DNA from 2 places in the Lysobacter sp. K5869 genome. Region 2 is predicted to be linked to the other one. Evidence: riboswitches for the same ligand, from Rfam matches in the RefSeq annotation. Region 2 holds a riboswitch; the other holds the start of a gene.

Region 1 (7,946 bases), 1.5 Mb from region 2:
CATCACCCGATTCGATGCGATCCATGTTGCGACCCTTCTTCCGTGCGGCCCTGATCGACGTTTTGTTTTGGGCGGGCTACTGCGCCTTCATCGTCAGCATGTCGGCCGCGTTCGGCCAGGTCACGTCCGGCGCGGTGTTCATCGCCGTCGCGCTGTCGGCCGAGTTGTGGGCGGTGGGGCAGGCGATGCGCCGCATCGCGCACCGCCGGCATTGGTTCGAGCTCGGCCCGCTGCGGCTGGCCGTGCGTTTGTTCGCCTGCGTGCTGATCGGCGCGGCCTTGTCGCAATTGGTGCTGGTGCCGGTGCTGTGGGTCGCCGCCACCCACGACTGGGTCTATCTGGGGCCGGACAACACCGCCGGTTTCGCCGCGCCGATGCTGGTCATGTATTGGGCGCAGACCGCGTCCTCGCTGGCGCTGTGGACCGCGCTGTGGAGTTGGACGGTGGCGATGCGCCGCTACCGCGAGGGCGAGATCGCCCGGCTCAACGCCGAATCGCTGCGCAACGCCTCCGAACTCGACGCGCTGCGCGCGCGCCTGAACCCGCACTTCGTGTTCAACGCGCTCAACAATCTGCGCGCGCTCATCAACGAAGACACCGAGCGCGCGCGCGAGCTGGTCACGCGCTTGTCCTCGACCCTGCGCCACGCGCTCGATCACAGCCAGCGCGAGCAGGTCAGCGTGGCCGAGGAGCTGACCGTGGTGGACGATTACCTCGCGGTCGAATCGGTGCATTACGAAGACCGGCTGCGGGTGACGCGCGAGATCGATCCGGCCGCGCTGGACCTGCGCCTGCCGCCGATGGCGCTGCAGTTGCTGGTGGAGAACGCGATCAAGCACGGCATCGCCCGCACCCCCGGCGGCGGCGAACTGAGCCTGCGCGTGCGCGGCGACGGCGGGCGGCTGCGCATCGAGGTGGCCAATCCCGGCAAGATCGAGGCCGAATCGGTGCGGCGCGGCGTCGGTCTGGCGTACCTGCGCACGCGGCTGGCCCATGCCGCGACGCCGGGTTCGTTCGAGTTGCGCCAGCACGGCGCGCGGGTGCACGCGCACATGGAGATTCCGCAATGAGCCTGCGTCCGCTGAGCGTGCTGATCGTCGACGACACCCGGTTGGCGCGGCTGGAACTGCGCACCTTGCTGGCGCGATCGCCGCAGGTCGACATCCTCGGCGAGGCCGAGGACGTGCCGCAGGCGCAAGAAGCGATCGCGCGGCTGCGTCCGGATCTGGTCCTGCTCGACATCCAGATGCCCTCGGGCAGCGGCTTCGACGTGATCGCCGGGCTGGAAGTCGCGCCGCTGGTGGTGTTCACCACCGCCTACGACCAATACGCGGTGCAGGCCTTCGAGGCCAACGCGCTGGATTATCTGGTCAAGCCGGTCGAACCCGAGCGCTTGAACGCGGCGCTGCAGCGCGCCCGCGCGCGCCTGCCCAGCGAGACCTCGCCGGCCGAAGCGCGCGGCCCGCTCGGCGCCGACGACCAGGTGTTCCTGCGCGACGGCGAGCGTTGCTGGTTCGTGGCCTTGCGCGAAGTCCACCGCATCGTCGTCGACGGCAACTACGCGCGGGTCTGGTTCCGCAACGAATGCGCGCTGCTCGCGCGCAGCCTGAGCGCGCTGGAGGCGCGGCTGGACCCGTCGCTGTTCTTCCGCGCCAACCGCAACACCCTGGTGAACCTGCGCTCGGTGAAATCGGTGGAACTGGCCGTGGGCGACGGCTACGAACTGGAGCTCAAGGACGGCAGCCGGATCGAGGTGTCGCGGCGGCAGTCGCGGGAGTTGCGCGAGCGCTTGTCGTTGTAGGGCGGGTGTGCGGGAGCGCCCGACGACGCCGGCCGCTGCCGTTTTGTCGATGACGTTCCGAGCCGCCACCGGCTGCGATTGGCGCGGGCCGCGGCGGGATCGGTTATCGCTGGTCCGTACCGCGCGAGGCCGCACCCACCGCTGCGCGGGCGCGGCGTCGCCGTCGGCGAGCCGGCGCGGTCGGGCGAAGATCCGATGAGGCGTCGCTTCAGGCTTCGACGCGCAATTCCGGCTCATCCGTCCGCGCGGCAGCCGCACGGTGCTTGCGCAGGAACTCGCTCCCACGCCGCCCCGGCGCCATCACCACGCCGGTGGAGACCAGGAAAAACCGCTCCAGCTCCGGCGACAGACTGCTGACCACGCAGAAATCGTCGCCCTCGCGATGGTTGACCGCGTAGTACAAGTCGAGCCCCCGTTCGCGTAAGCCGGCGACGACCGCCGGCAGCAGCCGCTGCGGCGTCATTCGCTCGGGCTCGGCGTAGTCCCAGGGGCCGCGATGCAGGCGGCGCGGATCGATCTCGCCCATCGCGCAATCGCGCAGGCGCGGGTAGCCGGCCAGCAGCTCCAGCGCGAGCCGGTCCAGGCCGGCGAGGTGCTCGGTGTCTTGCTTGATGTCCACGCATTGCACCAGTTCGCTCAAGGCGCGCAGGGCGGCGTGGCGCGGATACGGCGAGGCGCCGCAGCCGTGCGAGAACACGACTTCGTCTTCCAGCCGCTGTTCGGCGACGGCGATGAACGCCGGGTAGGCCAGATCGGTGGTCATGTCGATCAGGCGGATCGGGCCGCCGATGCGCCGTTCGGCGATGCGGTGGATGCGCGCGAGGTCGTCGGGCAGCGAGGACGGTTCGATCCAGCGTCCGTACGCGCGCTCGCCGCCGAGGTAGTGCGCGATCAGGAACAACGACCATGCGTCGCGTTCGAGGATCTCGCCGATGCCGTGCAGCGCCGCTTCCTCGAAGCTGGCGCCGATCGCGGTGCCGCTGTTGGAGCCGAAGCGCATGGCGCTGGCGTAGTCGAACTCGTCGCGCGGGTCGGCGGCGCGGGCGCCGCCCGGGTAATCGGGAAAGGTCAGGAACAGCGGCACGGGCAGGGTTTCGTCGCCCGAATACGCGATGTAATCGCGACACGCCAGGCGCCGCTCGGCTTGTTCGGCGAAGCACGACAGGAACGGCAGCGCGGCGTAGCGCGGGTCCTCGGCGATCGCGCGCGCGCTCGGATAATCCCACCGCTGCGGCAGCGCCGAGGCCTTGCAGTAATAGTGTTCGACCGCTTCGTACAGCGCGCCGGTATAGGCCGCGTCCGCCTCGCCCTTGCCGCCGCCGAAGCTCAGCACCTGGCCGTCGGCGTCGAGCAGGAAGCATTTGGCCGTGACCAAGCCCTCGCCCAAGCGGTCGGTGTCGACGCACCAGCCGCGGCGCGCGATGCATTCGCGCAGGATGCGGTCGGCGTCGTCGAGGCTGCGCTCGCGTTCGTACGGAATCATCGTCGCTGCTCCGATGCGTGGACGGCGAACGCGTGGCGCGCGCGAACGCGCGCCACGCGCCGGCGGCGCGGGCCGCTTACTTGGCGAACTCGTCGAGGAAGGACTGTTCCTGCGCCGTCGGGGCGTTGAGTTCGACCATCGCGGCCTTGAACTCGGCGGCCGAGGCGCTGTTGGCGCGCAGGGCTTCGCTGGCCGGAATGGCCGATCCTTTCTGAAGCACGGTCTTGATCACTGCGGGACGCTCGTTGCCCATGATGCGACTCCTGTGGTTCGAAGGAGGCCCAAGGACGTTACGCCGGACGCGATGGCGCCGGGCCTGCGGTTCGTCCTTGTGCCGCAGCCGGCGGCTGCGGGTCCAGGCTCGGGCGGCGGCGCTGAGCGGTCAGTGATCGGGATCACAAACGGCCCGTCGGCCGGGGGACGAGGCGACCGACGGAGGCGGCGCGCGGCCTATGGGAGACGCGACGCAACCGAGTCCGGGCGGCGTGAGTTGCGGGAGCGGCCGGCGCCGTAGTAGACAAGACCCAGCGTCGGCGCCGTCTGGAGCGAGGAACGGATCGCATGAAAACCGCATTCACCGATACGCTCGTCCTCGCGGTCGCTGGCGGGATCGGCGTGACGCTTGCGCTGATCGTCGTGGCTTTCGAGCTTACGTCGTTGATGTGGCTGTTGGCGGTGTACGCGCCGCTCGCCGGGGCCTTGTATGCGCGCAGGCGCGGCAAGCGGCCCTGATGCGCGCCGCGGGGGCGCGGCCGACGCCGGCTCCCCGATCGACGGCCGCAACGAAATCGGGCGCCCAAGGCGCCCGATTTCGTTGCGTCGATAGCGCCCGAAGGCGAACCGATCAGTAGCGGTAATGATCCGGCTTGTACGGACCGTCCACCGACACGCCCAGGTACTGGGCCTGCTCGTCGGTCAGCGTGGTCAGCTTCACGCCGATCTTTTCCAGGTGCAGACGCGCGACTTCCTCGTCGAGCTTCTTCGGCAGGATGTAGACCTTCGGCTCGTAGCTGTCCTTGTTCGCCCACAGGTCGATCTGGGCGAGGGTCTGGTTGGAGAACGAGTTCGACATCACGAAGCTCGGGTGGCCGGTGGCGCAGCCGAGGTTGACCAGGCGGCCTTCGGCCAGCAGGAAGATCGAGTTGCCGTTGGCGAAGGTGTACTTGTCGACCTGCGGCTTGATGTTCAGGCGCTTGGCGCCCGACGCGTTCAGCGCGTCGACCTGGATCTCGTTGTCGAAGTGGCCGATGTTGCAGACGATGGCCTGGTCCTTCATCTTCGACATGTGGTCCAGGGTCAGCACGTCCTTGTTGCCGGTGGTGGTGACGTAGATGTCGCCGCGGCCCAGGGTGCTTTCGACGGTGTTGACCTCGAAGCCTTCCATCGCCGCCTGCAGCGCGTTGATCGGGTCGATCTCGGTGACCACGACGCGGGCGCCGTAAGCGCGCAGCGAGTGGGCCGAGCCCTTGCCGACGTCGCCGTAGCCGCACACCACCGCGACCTTGCCGGCCAGCATCACGTCCATCGCGCGCTTGAGGCCGTCGGCCAGCGACTCGCGGCAGCCGTAGAGGTTGTCGAACTTGGACTTGGTGACCGAGTCGTTGACGTTGATCGCCGGGATCAGCAGGGTGCCGGCTTCGGCCAGCTGGTACAGGCGGTGCACGCCGGTGGTGGTCTCTTCCGAGACGCCCTTCCAATGCTTGACCACTTCGTGCCAGAAGCCCGGGCGCTCGGCGTGGACGCGCTTGAGCAGGTTCTTGATGACTTGCTCTTCGTGGTTGCCCGACGGGGTGTTGACCCAGCCGTCGCCGTTCTCGAGCTCATAGCCCTTGTGGATCAGCAGGGTCACGTCGCCGCCGTCGTCGACGACCAGCTCCGGGCCCTGGCCGTTGGGGAAGCTCAGCGCGGCGAGGGTGCAGTCCCAGTATTCCTCCAGCGACTCGCCCTTCCAGGCGAACACCGGGGTGCCGCTGGCGGCGATCGCCGCGGCGGCGTGGTCCTGGGTCGAGAAGATGTTGCACGAGGCCCAGCGCACGTCGGCGCCGAGGTCGCGCAGGGTCTCGATCAGCACCGCGGTCTGGATGGTCATGTGCAGCGAGCCGGTCACGCGCACGCCCTTGAGCGATTGCGCGGCGGCGTACTTCTTGCGGATCGACATCAGGCCCGGCATTTCGTGCTCGGCGATGTCGATTTCCTTGCGGCCCCAGTCGGCCAGGGAAATGTCGGCGACCTTGTAATCGCCTTCGGTCGAGAAGGTCTTGGGTACAGCGTTCATGCGGATTAGCTCCAGTGCGGGGGGAGCCGGCGGGATGCCGGGTCCGGCGAGTCGCGAAGACTCAAACCGGGCGCCGTTGGGACCTGCGCCTCGCCGAGCCTGGCCGTGTCCGTCACGGTCGCAGCGCCCCTCGGCGGGCTGAGCGCGAAGTATATCGCGGGGCCGACGCCCGCCCAAAGACGGGCGAGCGCGAGGCTGAACGCGACCGCCGTCGCGGCGCGCGGCGCGAACCGCCCCCATCGGCATAGGCGCGGCGGCGCGCGGGCCGGCTAAGCTCGGGACGGGGAGCGCGGCCGCGCATCGCCGCCGGCCGCGACGCGGACGGCCGCGGGCGGCGCGCGTTCCGATATCTCCGCATCCGAGGACCGATCCGCATGAATTCGCCCGCGCGCCGCTTCGCCCGCCGCCTTTCCACGCCGCCCCGCGGCCGCCGTTCGCCGGCGTCGATCGCGCGGCTGTTGCTGCCGGCGGCGCTGGCGCTGTGTCTGTCGGCGCAGGCCGCGCCGGCGGCCAAGGCCGGCAAAACCGCCGCCGCCGCGCCGGCCGCCGCGAGCGCGTGGGGCGAGGGCTATCAACTGCCGCCCAAGCCGCTGCAAGCCATCGTCGATGCGCCGCGTCCGCCGCAGCTGTCGATCAGCCCGCATCGCGATCTGGTGTCGATGGTGCGCACGCCGTCGCTGCCGGGCATCGAGGTGGTCGCGCAACCCGAGCTCAAGCTCGCCGGCATGCGCATCCATCCGCGCGTGCGCGCGGCCAGCCGTTTCAGTTTCGGCAGCGGTTTGGAACTGCTGGAGATCGCCAGCGGCAAGACCGTGCCGATCGAGGGTTTGCCGTCGCCGCTGTCGCTGGCGACGCTGCAATGGTCGCCCGATCAGCGCTGGCTCGCGTTCAACCGCGTCGACGCCGCCAGCGGCGCCAACGAGCTGTGGCTGGTGGAACTGGAAACCCGGCGCGCGCGCAAGCTCGTCTCCGGCCTCAACACCGTCGCCGGCCGCGGCTACGAATGGATGCCCGACAGCCGCCGTCTGCTGGTGCGCCTGCAGCCCGACGATCAGGGCGAAGCGCCGGCCGCGGCCGCCGCGCCGAGCGGCCCGGCCACGCAGGAAAGCCAGTCCGGCGGCGGCGTGCGGCAAGTGCGCACCTATCAGGATCTGCTGCGCAACGAGAGCGATGCGCGCCTGTTCGCCTATTACCTGCGTTCGCAATTGGCGAGCGTGGATCTGGCCGGGCAAACGACCAAGCTCGGCGCGCCGGACTTGTTCATGCGCGCCTCGGTCTCGCCCGACGGCCGCCATGTGCTGACCACGCGCCTGGAGCGGCCGTTCTCGTATCTGGTGCCGGCCGACATGTTCGCGCGCCGGGTCGAAGTGCTCGACGGCAACGGCCGCTTCGAATACGAAATCGCGCGCCTGCCGCTGGTGGACGGCCTGCCGACCGGCAACGACGCGGTGCCGACCGGCCCGCGCGAGGTGCAGTGGCGCGGCGACGCGCCGGCCACGCTGGTGTGGGCCGAGGCGCAGGACGGCGGCGACCCGGCGCGCGCGGTCGAGATCCGCGACGCGGTGTTCATGCAGGCCGCGCCGTTCGACAAGCCGCCGCAGACGCTGGCGCGGCTCGGCGCGCGCTTCGAGGGCGCGCATTGGGGCAGCGGCGAGCTGGCGCTGATCGACGAGTTCTGGTGGAAGACCCGCAAGATCCGCCAGTGGCGGATCGCGCCCGATCACGGCGACCGCGCGCCGGAACTGCTGCGCGACGGCAGCAGCGAAGACCGCTACAACGATCCGGGCCAGCCGGTGACGGTGATGGACGCCGGCGGCGGCGAGCGCCTGCTCACCAGCGCCGACGGCAACAGCCTGTACTACATCGGCGAAGGCGCGTCCGCCGAAGGCGAGCGTCCGTTCCTCGACCGCCTGGATCTGAGCGACAAGCGCCGCACCCGCTTGTTCCAATCGCAGGCGCCGTACTTCGAGCGGCCGCTGGCGGTGCTCGACGATGCGGCCACGCGCGCGCTGACGATGCGCGAATCGCCGACGGAACCGGCGAACCTGCAGCGGCGCGAACTCGGCGGCGACGCCGCGCCGGTGGCGCTGACCCACTTCCCGCATCCCACGCCGCAGTTGCGCGACATCAAGAAGGAACTGATCCGCTACAAGCGCAACGACGGCGTCGAGCTCACCGCCAACCTGTATCTGCCGCCGGGCTACGACGCCAAGCGCGACGGCCCGCTGCCGATGCTGATGTACGCCTATCCGGCCGAGTTCAAGAGCGCGGACGCGGCCAGCCAGGTGATCGGCTCGCCGTACGAGTTCAACGCGGTCAGCTATTGGGGGCCGCTGCCGTATCTGGCGATGGGCTACGCGGTGCTCGACAACCCGACCATGCCGATC
Region 2 (7,946 bases):
GGCGCGGCGCATAGCGCAGCACCGCCGCGGGCAGGCAGACGTAGAGCACGACCAGGTTGAGCACCTGGGCGGCGTTGTCGGGCAGGGCGCGCAGGCGCTGGAACGCATAGCCCAGCACCAGCATCGCCAGGACCAGGGCGAAGGCGTCGAAGGCCATGGGGCGCGGCTCGGCGGCGGTGACGGCCATGGTCGCGGCTGGCGGCCGCGGGCTCAAGACGGCTTTCGGCTTAGGCGGCGGGGTGAGCCGCCGAGGGCGCGCTTTGCGTGTGGCGGGATCGAGACGGGAAACGAGCGAAGAGGAGTGAGTAGACGCCGCGGCCCTACCGCTTTTACTCGCTCCTCACGCCTCTGCGCTCGTTCCTGACTCTAGATCCGCGCTCCGAACACGGCCGCAGCGCTCAAGCCGAGCCCATCCGCCGCGCCCGCCGTATCATGCCCCTTCCACGGAAGACCCCGGCCCATGAGCGACCTGCAAGACCTCACCGCGCTGATCCGCGCCAACACCCCGTTGATCGTGATCGAGACCCGCGACGAAACCCGCGTGGTCGAGCTGTTCCGGCAGGCGCTGATGAACGTCTGGCGCGCGCTGTACCGCTGGTCGATCACCGAAGGCCTGCGCCGGATCGACTTGGATCGCGAGGACGAGGCCGACGTGCCCCCCGACATCTCCACCACGCTGCAGGCGATCCGCCACGCCGACCAGCGCGGCATCTATCTGCTGTTCGACGCCCATCCCTACCTCGGCTACGCCGGCACCCAGCGCCTGCTGCGCGAGATCGCCCAGCGCCGCGAGTGCGAGCCGCACGTGCTGGTGCTGATCGGCCACAAGCAGGAACTGCCGCCGGACCTGGACGCGCTGGCGGTGCGCTTCACCCCGCGCCTGCCCGACGCCAACGCCTTGCTGAAACTGGTGCGCGAGGAAGCGGAAAACTACGCGCGCGAAAACGGCGGCCGCCGGGTCGAGGCCGACGGCGAAGCGGTCAAGCAGATCGTGCGCAACCTGCAAGGCATCGACCCGGTCGACGCGCGCCGCATCGCGCGCCATTTGATCTTCCGCGACGGCGCGCTCAACGCCGACGACCTGCCCGAGCTGGCCAAGCTCAAGTTCGAGCTGCTCAACCGCTCCGGCCACCTGCATTACGAATACGACAGCGCGCGCATGACCGAGGTGGCCGGCGCGCGCCGGCTCAAGCGCTGGGTCGAACAGCGCCGCGCGGTGTTCACCGGCGCCGAACCGCCGCCCGGCCTCGATCCGCCCAAGGGCTTGCTGCTGCTGGGCGTGCAGGGCTGCGGCAAATCGATGATCGCCAAGGCGGTCGCCGCCGGTTTCGGCGTGCCGCTGGTGCGGCTGGACTTCGGCACCTTGTACGACAAGTTCCACGGCGAAACCGAAAAGAACCTGCGCGCCGCGCTGGCCTCGGCCGAGCAGCTGGCGCCGGCGGTGCTGTGGATCGACGAGATCGAAAAAGGCCTGGCCGACAGCGGCGACACCGACGGCGGCGTGTCGCGCCGCGTGCTCGGCTATCTGCTGACCTGGATGGCCGAGCGCCGCTCGAAACTGTTTCTGGTCGCCACCGCCAACCAGATCGACGCGCTGCCGCCGGAGCTGCTGCGCAAGGGCCGCTTCGACGAAATCTTCTTCGTCGATCTGCCGGCGGCGGACGTGCGCGAGGAATTGTTCGCGATCCACCTGCGCCGGCGTTCGCTCGATCCGGCCGGGTTCGACTTGCCCGCGCTCGCCGCGGCCAGCGACGGCTTTTCCGGCGCCGAGATCGAACAGGCCATCGTCGCGGCGATGTACGCCGCGCACGCCGCCGGCACCGCGCTCTCGGATTTCCAGGTGCGCGCCGAACTCAAGCAGACCCGGCCGCTGTCGGTGGTGATGGGCGAGCAGGTGACCCAGCTGCGCGAGTGGGCGCGCGGGCGGACGGTGTCGGCGGACTGAGCGCGGTGCGCGCGCGGCGCCGCGCGATGGTCGTTCGCGCCGCTGCTCAGTTCGAGCAATCGAACGAGGCGCCCGAACCGCGCGGAACGAACAGGCACGACTTCACCTTGCCGAGATGGCGCGCGAGCACGATCCCCGAATCCTGGTAGCGGCATTCGACCCAGACGTCGGCCTCGCCGGGGCGCCATTCGGTCCATTCCTGGCCACGCTTGATGCCGTCCACGATCTTCAGCTGCGCCGGCGGGCCGTCGTAGACCCAAACACGGGCCAGATGGCGCCGTCCCAGGCTGACCTCGACGCTCCACTGCGGCGGCACCGGCTTGGCCAGGCTCTGTTGATCCAGGATCGACGGCGGACAGCCGGCGAACTGCAGCGCGGTGGCGAGCACGGCGGCATAGACGGACATGCGTTGATCCCGGTCGTGGTGGCAATCCCCGCGCCCAATCTAGCGCAGTCGCCGGCGCGCGCGCCCGACCGGCCCGGCGCCGCTCAGCCGGCGCGCCGCGCCATCATCGCCTCGAACCCGGCGATCAACGCGCGCAAACCGTACTCGTAATCCGCGTCGACATCGTTCTGGCTCAGCACCGTCTGCGCCTGCGCCATCAGCGGATAACGCTGCGGGTCCGGCGCCAGCGGCGCTTGCCCCGGGCCGCGGCCGGCTTCGGTCGCGGCTTGTTCCTCCAGCAGCCAGCCGATCGTGTAGTAGCTCAGCGAAATCAGCGCGCGCAGGGCGTCGGCCGGGGTGAAGCCGGCGGCGACCAGATAGGCCATCTCGGTTTCGCCCTCGCCGAACTCGGCGGTCTGCGGGCGGGTGCCGATGTGCACGCGGGCGCCGTCGCGGTGCGCGCGCAGGCAGCGGCGGAAGGCGTGGGCCTGGGCGGCCATCCACTCGCGCCAGTCGGGGTAGTCGGCGTGATCGGCCGGCTGCTGCTCGGCCAGCATCGCCTCGGCCAGGGCGTCGAGCAGTTCGCGCTTGTTCTTGAAGTGCCAGTACAGGCTGGGCTGCTGCACGCCCAGTTCCTGGGCCAGACGGCGCGTGGTCAGGCCGTCCATGCCGACCTCGTCGAGCAGTTTCAGGGCGGCGGCGACCACGGTCTCGCGCTGCAATTTCATCGGGTCGGTCCTCCAGGCGGCCGGGGGCTTGTTCCCCTATCGGCGATAGATTAGCATTCGCGGCGAATCTATCACTGATAGGGAATTGCCATGCGCACCCCGACCTCCTCCTCCGCGCCGGCCGAATCCGCCGCCGCCCCGGCTCCCCCGCCGGCCGCGCCCCCGCTCCCGTCCGGCGCCCGCTTCGCCCTGATCCTGATCCTGGCCACGGTCGTGCTCGACGCCATCGGCATCGGCCTGATCGCCCCGGTCATGCCGCAGTTGCTCGACGCCTTCGGCCTGCAGAACAACCTCGCCCTGCACGCCGGCGCGCTGACCGCGCTGTACGCGCTGATGCAGTTCGTCTGCGCGCCCGCGCTGGGCGCGCTCAGCGACCGCTTCGGCCGCCGCCCGGTGCTGCTGTGCTCGCTGTTCGGCAGCTCGCTGGACTACCTGCTGATGGCCTGCGCGCCGTGGCTGTCGCTGCTGTACCTGGGCCGCGCCATCGCCGGCATCAGCGGCGCCAGCGGTTCGGTGGCCGGCGCCTACATCGCCGACATCTCCGACGAATCCCAGCGCGCGCGCCGTTACGGCTGGCTCGGCGCGGCGTTCGGCCTGGGCTTGGTCGCCGGCCCGGTGATCGGCGGCGTGCTCGGCGCGATGTGGCTGCGCGCGCCGTTCGTGGCCGCGGCCGCGCTGGCGCTGTTGAACTTCGCTTTGGCGTGGCTGGCGCTGCCCGAGCCGCCGCGCGCCCGCGACGCCGCCCCGGCGCGCGCGCCCTCGCTGCGCGAGCTGGCGCCGTGGCATTCGCTGCGCGAGCTGAGCCGCCTGCCGGATCTGGCGCCGCTGCTGTGGCTGTATCTGGCGATGCAGCTGGCCGGGCAGGTGCCGGGCACGCTGTGGGCGATCTACGGCCACGACCGTTTCGGCTGGAACCCGACCGCGGTCGGCCTGTCGCTGGCCGCGTTCGGCGTCATCCACTCGCTGTTCCAGGCCTTCGCCACCGGCCGCATCAGCGAACGTTTCGGCCCGGCCAAGACCTTGCTCGGCGGGGTGATTTCCGACGTGCTCGGCTATCTGGCCTTCGCCTTCGCCCGCAGCGTCGCCACGCTGGCGCCGGGCTTGTTGCTCGCCGCCGGCGGCGGCATCGGCGGGCCGGCCTTGCTGGCGATGTCGAGCGAACGCACCGACGAAGCCCGCCAAGGCGCGCTGCAAGGCGTGCTCGCCAGCCTCGCCAGTCTCGCCGCGGTGATCGGCCCGCTGCTGTTCGGCGCGGTCTACGTCGCCGGCGCCGGCCATTGGGACGGCTGGGTGTGGGTGATCGGCGCGGCGCTGTACCTGCCGTGCGTGCCGGCGCTGCGCGCCTTGCTGCGCGGCCCGCGCGCGGCGGCCGGCGGCGACGAATCCGCCGACGCGGCGGCGGCCGGTTAAGCCTTCACGTACACCCAGGCGCGGCCGCCCGAGGCCAGCATGGCCTCGACGCGGCGGTAGTCGTCGACTTCGTACGCGTCGGCGCGCGCCAGTTCCTCGGCGCTGATCGCGAACACCGTGCCGGCGACGCGGTCGGCGTCGTCGCCGCTGGGCTCGACGATGGGGTGATGGGTTTCGCCGCTGGTGGCGACGACCTGCGGGTCTTCGATCTTCACCATCGCGCGGCGGAAGCCGACCAAGGCGTCGGCTTCGCCGTGCAGCAAGCGGCCGAAGGTGGCCTGCTGCACGGCCGGCAATTGCAGGGTGCCGTAGGAAAACAAACGTTGATCGTGGGCGGCGCTCATGGCGATGTCGTCGTCGGTGCGTGAACCGGAACGCTAAGCGGCGCCGGCCGCGCGCGCAATCGCCGCGCGCGGCCGACGACGGTGCGGTGCGCGGCCGTTCAGGCCGCGGCGGTCTCGCGCAACGCCGACCAACGCTGCGCCAGCTGCGCGGCGAACAAGCGCGCGGCCGGCGGGTGCGCGGCCAGATGCAGGAACGGTTCGATGAACTCCAGCTCCATCAGCTGGAACTCGCCCTCGACCACCACGCCGTCCACGCGCACATACGCATGATCGCGATAGCCCAGCGCCGCCACCGCGTCGAGCGCGCGCCGCGCCGAGGCCAACAGCGGCGCGGGCGGCTCGGTGACCGCCGCCGTGCCGCCGTAGTAGGTCTGCACGCGGTAATCGTCCTGCGCCGGCTTCTTCAGCACGGCATGGCTGTAGAGGCCGCCGAAGAACAGCAGCGACCACTCGCCTTCCTCGACCACTTGCGGCACGAACGGCTGGATCAGGTAATCCAGCTCGCGCGGCAATCGCGCCACGGCTTGAGCGAAGGCCTCGTCGCCGATGCGCCCGCGCACCGTGTTCCAGGCGCCGCCGCTGACGCTGGGCTTGACCACCACCTCGCCCTGCAACGGCGCCAGCGCGGCGTCGAGCTCGCCGCCGCGCGCGTGCACGGTCGGAATGATCGCCACGCCTTGCGCGGCGAGTTCGAGCAAATAGCGCTTGTCGCTGTTCCACACCAGCAGCGGCAGCGGATTGGCGATCGGGCGACGCAGCGCCTCGATGCGCTGATACCACTGCAGGAACTCGGTGTAGCGTTCGAAGTAATCCCAGGTGCTGCGCACCAGCAGCGCATCGTGCGCGGCCCAATCCACCGCCGGATCGCTCCAGATGCGGGCGTGGACGTGGATGCCGTGCGCGCGCAACGCGGCGATCAGGCCGGCGTCGTCTTCGTGCGGTTCGGGTTGGACGTCGGAGACGACCAGGGCGAGCGAGAGCGGGGGATCGAAGCGCGCGAAGCCCGGCGCGTGCGGATCGGTGACGAACGAGTGCGGATCGGAAACAGGCATGACGCCTCCAGGATGATCGGGAGGGCGCCCTTGCTCGGCATCGCGGCCCGAGCGTGGCGGAGCGTCGGCCCCGTCGCAGCACCCCTCGGATCCGGACGCGCGGCGCCGTGTCGGCGTTCGCGCAGTGGATGCATCGCGTCGCGATGCCGGCGCAGTGTTCGCTGCGATGCGGCGGGCTGTCAACGCGGAATTCGCGCGTGGGGCGAAATAGCGAAACCTTCGCGGGGTCGGTTGGGGGCGCGCGAAAATTTTTCGCGGTGCGGTGCGGTGCGGTGCGGTGCGGTGCGGTGCGGTGCGGCGGTAGGCGGGGTTCGTCGTTGTTAGGAGTTCGCGGTCGCAGCTTGCGCAGCTCCTACAGGGGGCGAGTGTAGGAGCTGCGTGAGCTGCGACCGCGACATCGCGGCTACGACGCGACTTTCGTCGTAGCCGCGCCCCCGCGATCGCGGCTTACGCCGCTCCTACCTGCGAGGCGGCGCTCAATACCCCGCCGCCTGCCCGTCTTTGCGCGACTCGCTCGCGCCGATGTAGCCGCCGTTCGGATTGACCATGATCGCCTGATACCCGCCGTACGGCCCCAGCGCGAAGCGCACGCTGTGCCCGCGCCGCACCAGTTCGCGCACGGTCTCGTAGGAGAAGCCGGTTTCCAGATCGAGTTCGCCGCCGTCGCTCATCGCCACCATCTGCCCGGCCGGTTCGGTCGAGCCGTCGTGCTGGATGCGCGGCGCGTCGCCGGCTTCCTGCAGGTTCATGCCGAAGTCGATCAGATTCATGACGATCTGGGCGTGGCCCTGCGGCTGCATCGCGCCGCCCATCACCCCGAACGACAGCCACGGCTTGCCGTCCTTGGTCACGAACGCGGGAATGATGGTGTGGAACGGCCGCTTGCCGGGCGCGAACGAGTTCGGGTGGCCTTCCTTGAGCACGAACTGCTCGCCGCGGTCCTGGAAGATGAAGCCCAGCCCCGGCGGCGCCATGCCGCTGCCCATGCCGCGGTAGTTGGACTGGATCAGCGACACCATCATGCCGTCGGCATCGGCCACGGTCATGTAAATGGTGTCGCCCTGGTCGAGCTGCGCGGGCGTCGCCGGCTGCGCTTCCTTGAGCACCTTGTCCAGCGAGATCTGCTTGCGCCGTTGCGCGGCGTAGTCCTTGGAGATCAGCTTGGCGACCGGCGAGCGCTTTTCGAACGCCGGATCGGCGTACCAGCGCGCTCGGTCGGCGAAGGCGAGCTTCTTGGCCTCGGCGAACAGGTGCACGTGCTCGACGCTGCCGAAGCCGTACGACTTCAGGTCGTAGCCTTCGAGAATATTGAGGATCTGCAGCGCGGCGATGCCTTGCCCGTTCGGCGGCAGTTCCCAGACATCGTAGCCGCGGTAATTGCTGCTGACCGGCTCGACCCACTCGCCGTGGTGCGCGGCCATGTCCTCGTAGCTCAGATAGCCGCCGTTGGCCTTGAAGTAAGCGCCGACGGTGCGGGCGATGTCGCCCTTGTAGAACGCGTCGCGCCCGCCCTGGGCGATCTGTTCGAGGGTGTGGGCGAGGTTGGGGTTCTTCCACATCTCGCCGGTGCGCGGTGCGCGGCCGTCGATGGTGAACTGTTCCTTGAAGCCCGGCCACTTCGACAGGCGCGGCACCGAGGCGTTCCAGTAGTACGCGATCACCTCGTGCACCGGATGGCCTTCGCGCGCGTAGCGGATCGCCGGCGCGAGGTTCTCGGCCATCGGCTTGCGGCCGAAGCGCTCGTGCAGCGCGAACCAGCCGTCGACGGCGCCGGGCACGGTCACCGGCAGCGGGCCGTGCGGCGGGATTTCCTTGAGCCCGCGCTTTTGGAATTCGGCCAGGCTCAGCGACTGGGGCGAGCGGCCGGAGCCGTTGTAGCCGTAGAGCTTCTTGGTTTTCGGATCCCACACGATCGCGAACAGATCGCCGCCGACGCCGTTGCCGGTCGGCTCCATCAGCCCGAGCGCGGCGTTGGCGGCGATGGCCGCGTCGACCGCGCTGCCGCCGGCCTTCATCACGTCCAGCGCGATCTGCGTGGTCAGCGGATGCGAGGTCGCGGCCATCGCGTGCGGCGCGTACACC

Evidence for each region. Region 2 has a riboswitch for S-adenosylhomocysteine ahead of J5226_RS05290 (hypothetical protein). Riboswitches for the same ligand answer to the same signal wherever they lie in the genome.
Region 1: linked by a shared signal. The riboswitch ahead of ahcY (adenosylhomocysteinase) and the one ahead of J5226_RS05290 (hypothetical protein) in region 2 are both predicted to bind S-adenosylhomocysteine.

The regions. Positions count from the first base shown of each region.
Region 1 covers NZ_CP072597.1:5,729,919-5,737,864, reverse strand. The annotation lists gene J5226_RS24330 (histidine kinase) at 24-1,070, shown strand; gene J5226_RS24325 (response regulator) at 1,067-1,801, shown strand; gene J5226_RS24320 (YcaO-like family protein) at 2,010-3,284, opposite strand; gene J5226_RS24315 (hypothetical protein) at 3,361-3,537, opposite strand; gene J5226_RS24310 (hypothetical protein) at 3,846-4,016, shown strand; gene ahcY (adenosylhomocysteinase) at 4,129-5,559, opposite strand; S-adenosyl-L-homocysteine riboswitch at 5,621-5,697, opposite strand; gene J5226_RS24300 (prolyl oligopeptidase family serine peptidase) at 5,934-7,946, shown strand, end outside.
Region 2 covers NZ_CP072597.1:1,228,157-1,236,102, forward strand. The annotation lists gene J5226_RS05260 (AEC family transporter) at 1-157, opposite strand, end outside; gene J5226_RS05265 (AAA family ATPase) at 461-1,945, shown strand; gene J5226_RS05270 (STY0301 family protein) at 1,992-2,351, opposite strand; gene J5226_RS05275 (TetR/AcrR family transcriptional regulator C-terminal domain-containing protein) at 2,435-3,058, opposite strand; gene J5226_RS05280 (TCR/Tet family MFS transporter) at 3,149-4,468, shown strand; gene J5226_RS05285 (gamma-glutamylcyclotransferase family protein) at 4,465-4,812, opposite strand; gene J5226_RS05290 (hypothetical protein) at 4,911-5,864, opposite strand; S-adenosyl-L-homocysteine riboswitch at 5,880-5,957, opposite strand; gene ggt (gamma-glutamyltransferase) at 6,341-7,946, opposite strand, start outside.